2 regions of the Ruminococcus sp. NATIVEDY161 genome follow, and region 2 is predicted to be linked to the other one. Evidence: predicted binding sites of a transcription regulator. Region 2 holds the regulator's gene; the other holds the start of a gene.
The links. The regulator HrcA, encoded in region 2, represses chaperone genes, less so after heat shock. The targets are predictions, from matches to a motif close to TGTTAGCACTCNNNNNNNNNGAGTGCTAACA.
Positions count from the first base shown of each region.

Region 1: the regulator HrcA is predicted to act here: its motif matches at 1,626-1,656, upstream of groES (co-chaperone GroES).

Region 1 is NZ_CP162392.1:507,148-510,563, forward strand. It holds gene groL (chaperonin GroEL) at 1-1,275, opposite strand, end outside; gene groES (co-chaperone GroES) at 1,311-1,595, opposite strand; gene AB1I50_RS02450 (ACT domain-containing protein) at 2,171-2,599, opposite strand; gene AB1I50_RS02455 (phenylacetate--CoA ligase family protein) at 2,618-3,416, opposite strand, start outside.
Region 2 is NZ_CP162392.1:1,591,627-1,595,042, reverse strand. It holds gene AB1I50_RS07590 (hypothetical protein) at 1-107, opposite strand, end outside; gene rpsT (30S ribosomal protein S20) at 317-577, opposite strand; gene AB1I50_RS07580 (hypothetical protein) at 735-1,025, opposite strand; gene hrcA (heat-inducible transcriptional repressor HrcA) at 1,245-2,282, shown strand; gene grpE (nucleotide exchange factor GrpE) at 2,303-2,848, shown strand; gene dnaK (molecular chaperone DnaK) at 2,905-3,416, shown strand, end outside.

The DNA of each region.
Region 1 (3,416 bases), 1.1 Mb from region 2:
TGCTACGGCAGGAATAGCGTTCATACAAGCGATACCGCCGCCTGCTACGATGCCTTCCTCAACGGCAGCCTTTGTAGCCGCGAGAGCGTCCTCAATGCGAAGCTTCTTTTCCTTCATCTCAATCTCGGTAGCCGCGCCGACCTTGATTACAGCTACGCCGCCTGCGAGCTTCGCAAGGCGCTCCTGGAGCTTTTCACGGTCGAAGTCAGAGGTTGTGGTCTCAATCTGCTGGCGAATCTGAGCAACTCTGCCCTCGATAGCGTCCTTGTCACCTGCGCCGTCAACGATGATTGTGTTTTCCTTTTCAATCTTAACCTGACGGGCTGTGCCGAGCTGGTCGATTGTTGTATCCTTAAGCTCAAGACCTAGGTCTGAGGTGATTACAGTACCGCCTGTGAGGGTTGCGATATCCTGGAGCATTTCCTTTCTTCTGTCGCCAAAGCCCGGAGCCTTAACGGCAACTGCGGTGAATGTTCCGCGGAGCTTGTTGAGAACGAGAGTTGTAAGAGCCTCGCCTTCAACGTCCTCTGCGATGATAAGGAGCTTTCTGCCCGACTGTACTACGCTTTCGAGGAGCGGAAGAATTTCCTGAGTTGTTGAAATTTTCTTGTCTGTGATAAGGATGAGCGGATTGTCAAGCTCAGCTACCATTTTGTCGGTATCTGTTACCATATAGGGCGCGATGTAGCCTCTGTCGAACATCATACCCTCTACAACCTCGCTGTAGGTCTCAGCTGTCTTGCTCTCCTCAACGGTGATAACGCCGTCGGTTGTTACCTTTTCCATAGCCTCGGCAATGAGGTTGCCGATGAACTCATCCTGTGATGAAACGGTTGCAACTCTCGCGATATCCGCTGTGCCCGAAACCTGCTGGCTGTTGTTGATTACGGCTTCAACAGCCTTGTCAACTGCGTCTGCGATACCCTTTTTGAGAATCATCGGGTTAGCGCCTGCGGTTACGTTCTTCATACCCTCGCGGATAAGCGCCTGAGCAAGCAGAGTAGCGGTTGTTGTACCGTCGCCTGCAACGTCGTTTGTCTTGATAGAAACCTCTTTTACAAGCTGTGCGCCCATATTCTCGAACGGATCGTCAAGCTCGATTTCCTTGGCGATTGTAACGCCGTCGTTGGTGATTAACGGAGCGCCGAACTTTTTGTCGAGCACTACGTTTCTGCCCTTGGGACCGAGTGTGATTTTAACTGTGTCAGCGAGCTGGTCGATGCCCTTCATAAGAGCCTTTCTTGCGTCCTCACCGTAAGCGATTTGCTTTGCCATAAAAAATTACCTCCTAAATTACCTAAAAACCTGAATTATTCCAAAGTCGCGAGGATGTCTGACTGACTTACGATTGTGTACTCCTCGCCGTCGATTTTAACCATTGTGCCTGCGTATTTTGAGGCGATTACCTTGTCGCCCACCTTTACGTACATCTCAACCTCTTTGCCGTCTACAACGCCGCCGGGGCCTACCGCTACTACCGAAGCGAACTGGGGCTTTTCCTGAGCCGCGGATGAAAGGATAATGCCGCTCTTGGTTTTTTCCTCAGCCTCTTCTACTTTAAGAACTACTCTGTCAAGTAAAGGTTTGATTGTCATAATATATAGCCTCCTAAATAAAATTACATTGTTTAGCACTCTTTGTCCCTGAGTGCTAATTCTATTTTATACCATTTTTCAGAAATGTCAAGGGGAAATTTGACTTTTTCTGCCCTTTAATTAATTTATATCATAATGCACAGTTTTTGAATTGAGAATTTAGAGTTTATTCAGCACGTAAAATCCAGATTAAAATGTTATGTTCCTGCCCTTCGGGCGAACATTTTAGTCAACGCCTACGGTTAACGAGGAAATCAGGGTTATTACGGAAACGCCGCCCCCTCCGTCATTTCGCAAAGCGAAATGCCACCTCCCCCGTTTTTGGAACGGGGGAGGCTTTAAATATAGAGGATAGGTTGGTGGGTAATTTAATGGGCGGACACATGGGTGATTCCCCTGACAGGGGAAATGTCGCGTAGCGACAAAAGGTGATTCCCCTTTTAGGGGAAATGGGCGAAGCCCAAAAGGGTTGCCGACGTGCTAAGGTTGCCGACGTGCTAAGGTCGCCCCTACAATTAAACTCTTAACTCTACAAAAAAGCTGCCAACGTTTCCGTCAGCAGCTTTGTGTTGTTATTACATATCAAGAATGTCCTCGTCGTTGAGGGTGGAGATTCCTTTTTCGTCGAGCAGCTTTTGAGCCGCGTCTACGTCGTCAACTCTGAACACAACGTACGCTCCGAAGGTCTCGGACGCGGTGAAGGCGTACATATACTCAATATTGATGCCTGCCTCGGACAGAGCGTCTACAACTCTGTACAGCGCGCCGGGCTTATCTTCCATTTTTGCGGCGATAACCCTTGTTACGTTGGTCACGTTGTTCTCGGAGAGAATCTCGCGTGTTTTGTCAAAATCATTTGTGATAAGTCTGAAAATACCAAATTCGGCGGTGTCGGCAATACTGCTCGCGCGGATATTAATACCCTTGTTAGCGAGCTCCTCAATAATACCGACAAGCGTGCCGGGCTTGTTTTGTACAAAAACTGAAATCTGATGAATTGCCATAGCTTTTACCTCCGTAAATTAGTCGTGAAGCTTGCGGTTGTCGATAACTCTTACTGCCTTGCCTTCGCTTCTGGTGATGGTCTTGGGCGGTACAAGGTGGATACGCGGTCCGATTCCGAGCATGGTGCGCATAGCGCTTTCAAGCTTTTTCTCCCTCTTCTGGGTTACGGAAACGATATCCGAGAACTGGTCGGGTGCAAGCTCAACATAAATGTCGAGAGTATCGCTGTTATTTACGCGGTCAACAACAATCTGGTAATTCGGTGTGTAGCCCTCATTGAGCAGAACGGTCTCGATCTGGCTCGGGAATACGTTTACGCCACGGATAATCATCATATCGTCGCTTCTGCCCATCGGCTTTGTCATCTTGACGTGAGTTCTGCCGCAGGAGCACTTTTCACGCGAGAGCACACAGATGTCACGAGTTCTGTAGCGGATAAGCGGAAACGCCTCTTTGTCAAGTGAGGTAAACACGAGCTCGCCCTTGCTGCCCTCGGGAAGAACCTCGCCGGTCTCGGGGTCGATAACTTCAACATAGAAGTGGTCCTCGTTGATGTGCATTCCGCTCTGCGCCTCGCACTCAAACGCAACGCCCGGTCCGCTGATTTCGGTCAGTCCGTAGATGTCGTAAGCCTTGATGCCGAGGCTTTTCTCAATGCTGCGGCGCATTTCCTCAGTCCAGGGCTCAGCGCCGAAGATACCTGCCTTGAGCTTGTTATCCTCGGGCTTGTAGCCGCGTTCCGCCAAGGTCTCGCCGATATAAGCGGCGTATGACGGAGTACAGCAGAGGATTGTTGAGCCTAAGTCCATCATAAAC
Region 2 (3,416 bases):
TCCTTCTTCTGCTTCTCTTTCAGAACAAAGAAAGCGGTAAACGCAGCCGAGATAGCCGCAACTAAGGAAATAACGCCGATAATAAGCATAAATTTTCTTTTCTTCATATTGACGACCTCCAAAAAGATTTATTTCAAAAAATATCTATATATATTCTAAACAATTTTTTGTAAAAAGTCAACAGTAAAATTAAAAACAAGCGCTGATTTTGCGCTTGTTTTTTTTAGCCATCACTCGTGCGCACCTTGTGCGCAACTGAGCGGGCAACAAAAAAAGCAGAGAAAAGCTCTGCTTTAAATTTGTTCAGTTATTAAACTTATGCAGAAGCGTTCAGACGCTTTGCGAGCGAAGACTTGCTTCTTGCAGCGGTATTCTTATGAAGAATACCCTTGGCAACAGCCTGGTCAATTTTCTTGATAGCAAGACGAACTGCCTCCTGCTTGTTGTCAGCATTTGTGTCAACAGCATAGTAAGCCTTTTTAATTGATGTTCTGAGAGCTGACCTTGTCGCCTTGTTGCGGGCTGTTTTTGTAGCAATAACCTTAACGCGCTTTTTTGCAGATTTAATGTTGGGCATTGTCCCACCTCCTTGGAATTATCGTCATACAGGTGATATTTTATCATATACAGCGCCAAAAATCAAGTATTTTTTTTGAAAAATTTGAGTTTTTAAGAATTTTAAAAATCCGCGTCTATATATTGTGTCAAATTATAAATACTAATCAATATGCAGACTATTGCTCCCTGTTATCGTCGTTGTTCTCCGCCGCTGCCTTGCGCGATTTCCACCAGATAAAGACGATGACCGCCAAAAATACAACGAGCAGTCCTCTGAAAATATACCCCCACACGCCGTCAAACACCGGCAGGTTTCCGAACGCGCGGAGTCCGTACCACACCGTCATAAACACAAAGAAAACCGAAAGCAGGTAACCTACCAGCCCCTGTTTTCTGCCTATAAAAAACGTGAGCACCGCAAGTATCGCCCACAAAAAGACATATCCGTACTGCAAAAACTGAGTCATCTTTACTCTCCCCGACAATATACTATTTAAAATATATCCCTATTTTATCCTGCTCGGGCTCAAAAAGCAAGGGTAATGTGATAATAAAGTGAAACTTTTTAAAATCAGGAAATTATTTTGGCAAAAGTATTGACTTTTTCTGACTTTGGTATTATAGTAAGAATACAGTGATTAGCACTCCACCACTAAGAGTGCTAAAACGAAACAGAGGTGAACAAAATGGAGCCCGCCGCAAGAAGACAAAACATACTCGCGGCTATTGTAGAAAGCTATATCGCCACCGGAGAGCCCGTCGGCTCGAAGTCGCTTATATCCGAAACCGGTATGAACGTTTCGTCCGCGACCGTCCGCAACGATATGGTCGAGCTTACAAACCGGGGCTACATTGTTCAGCCGCACACCTCCGCCGGAAGGATCCCGACCGCGCAGGGCTACCGCTACTACGTTGACAACGTAATGCAGGTCAAGCCGATTTCGGGACAGGGCAGGCAGTACATCCTCGAGGAGCTCCAAAAAGACGGAGACTCCCCCGAGAGCATACTCAAAGGCGCAGCCGACTTGCTGAGCAAGCTCAGCGGTTACGCGGCAGTCGCCACAACCCCGGGCGGAGAGAACAGCAGAATCCGCCACCTGCGCTTCATTCAAACCGGAGCACATTCGGCAATGGCGGTTCTGATTGCCTCAAACGGCACAATCAAAACCAAGCTGTTCCGCTGTGAGTTTTTAATCAACCCCGAGCTAATGGGGATTTTTGACAAGGCGTTCAACGAGATTTTTACCGGAGTTAAGCTCAGCTCGGTAAACCGCCCGTTCATCCAGACCGCCGCCGTAAGGTTCGGTGAAATGTCGCTTTTAATGCCCTCGGCGCTGATGGCAGTGCAGGACGCGGCAGAGCAGGCGACGACGGTCAGCGTTTACCAGAGCGGCAGAGGAAAGCTCGCCTTTTCGGAGGATGCGGATTTCCGCTCGGCACGCAGGATAATCGAGTTTTTGAACAGTCCGCACGACCTCGCGGCAACGCTTGAAAAATCTCCGCAGCACACAGCCGCGTTAATCGGCAGGGAAAACAGCCGCGTTGAGCTTGCGAATTATTCGCTGTTATCGGCACGGTACAAAATCGACGGCAGTCCGTCGGGCGTAACGGCGCTGATAACGCCGCTTAGAACCGACTACGCGAGGAACTTTGCTCTCCTCGAATGTGTCGCGGACTGCGCCGGAGAGCTGATTGACGAGCTGACGGACATAAAACGTGAATAACCCCAAGAGGAGGATATACAATGGCTAAAAAAGATAAGACCAAAGACACCAAGGCAGCCGAGGTAAAGGCTGACGAGGCCGAGGAGGAAGAAACCGAAGCCGCCGAGGTTGTCGACGAAAAAGAAGCTAAAATCAAGGAGCTTGAGGAACAGCTCGCCGCGGAAAAGGATAAATATATGCGCCTTGCCGCCGAGTATGACAACTACCGCAAGCGCACCGCCAACGAAAAGCTCGGCATTTACGACGACGCTACCTCAAAGGCGGTAACCGAAATTCTGCCTGTCGCGGACAGCGTAAGAATGGCGATTGACAATTTGAAAGAGGCAGATCCCGAAATATTAAAGGGTATCGAGCTTATTTCAAACCAGCTCGGCAAGAGCTTTGAAAAGCTGAAAATCGAGCAGTACGGCAAGGTCGGTGACGAGTTCGATCCGAACCTTCACAACGCGGTTTCGATGGTCGACAGCGACGAGCTTAAGTCAAACCAGATAGCGCAGGTTTTCCAGACCGGCTACAAAATCGGTGACAAAATCGTTCGCCACGCCATGGTTCAGGTGGTTAACTAACAAAGTCAAGCACATAACTTAAAATATAAATCAAAACAAAATTGGAGGAATTAATTATGGCAAAGACAATAGGTATAGATTTAGGTACAACTAACTCATGCGTAGCAGTTATCGAGGGCGGCGAGCCCGTAGTTATCGCCAACGCCGAGGGTTCAAGAACAACCCCGTCGGTAGTAGCCTTCTCAAAGGACGGCGAGAGAATGGTAGGCCAGGTTGCTAAGCGCCAGGCTATCACAAACCCCGACAGAACCGTTGCATCGATCAAGAGAGAAATGGGCTCTAACTACAAGGTAACAATCGACAACAAGAGCTACACTCCCCAGGAGATTTCCGCAATGATTCTCCAGAAGCTTAAGGCTGACGCCGAGGCTTACCTCGGAGAAACCGTAACACAGGCTGTTATCACCGTTCCTGCATACTTCACCGACGCTCAGCGCCAGGCTACAAAGGACGCAGGTAAGATTGCAGGCCTCGACGTTAAAAGAATTATCAACGAGCCTACAGCCGCTGCACTTTCATACGGCGTAGACAAAGAAAACGACCAGAAGGTTATGGTATACGACCTCGG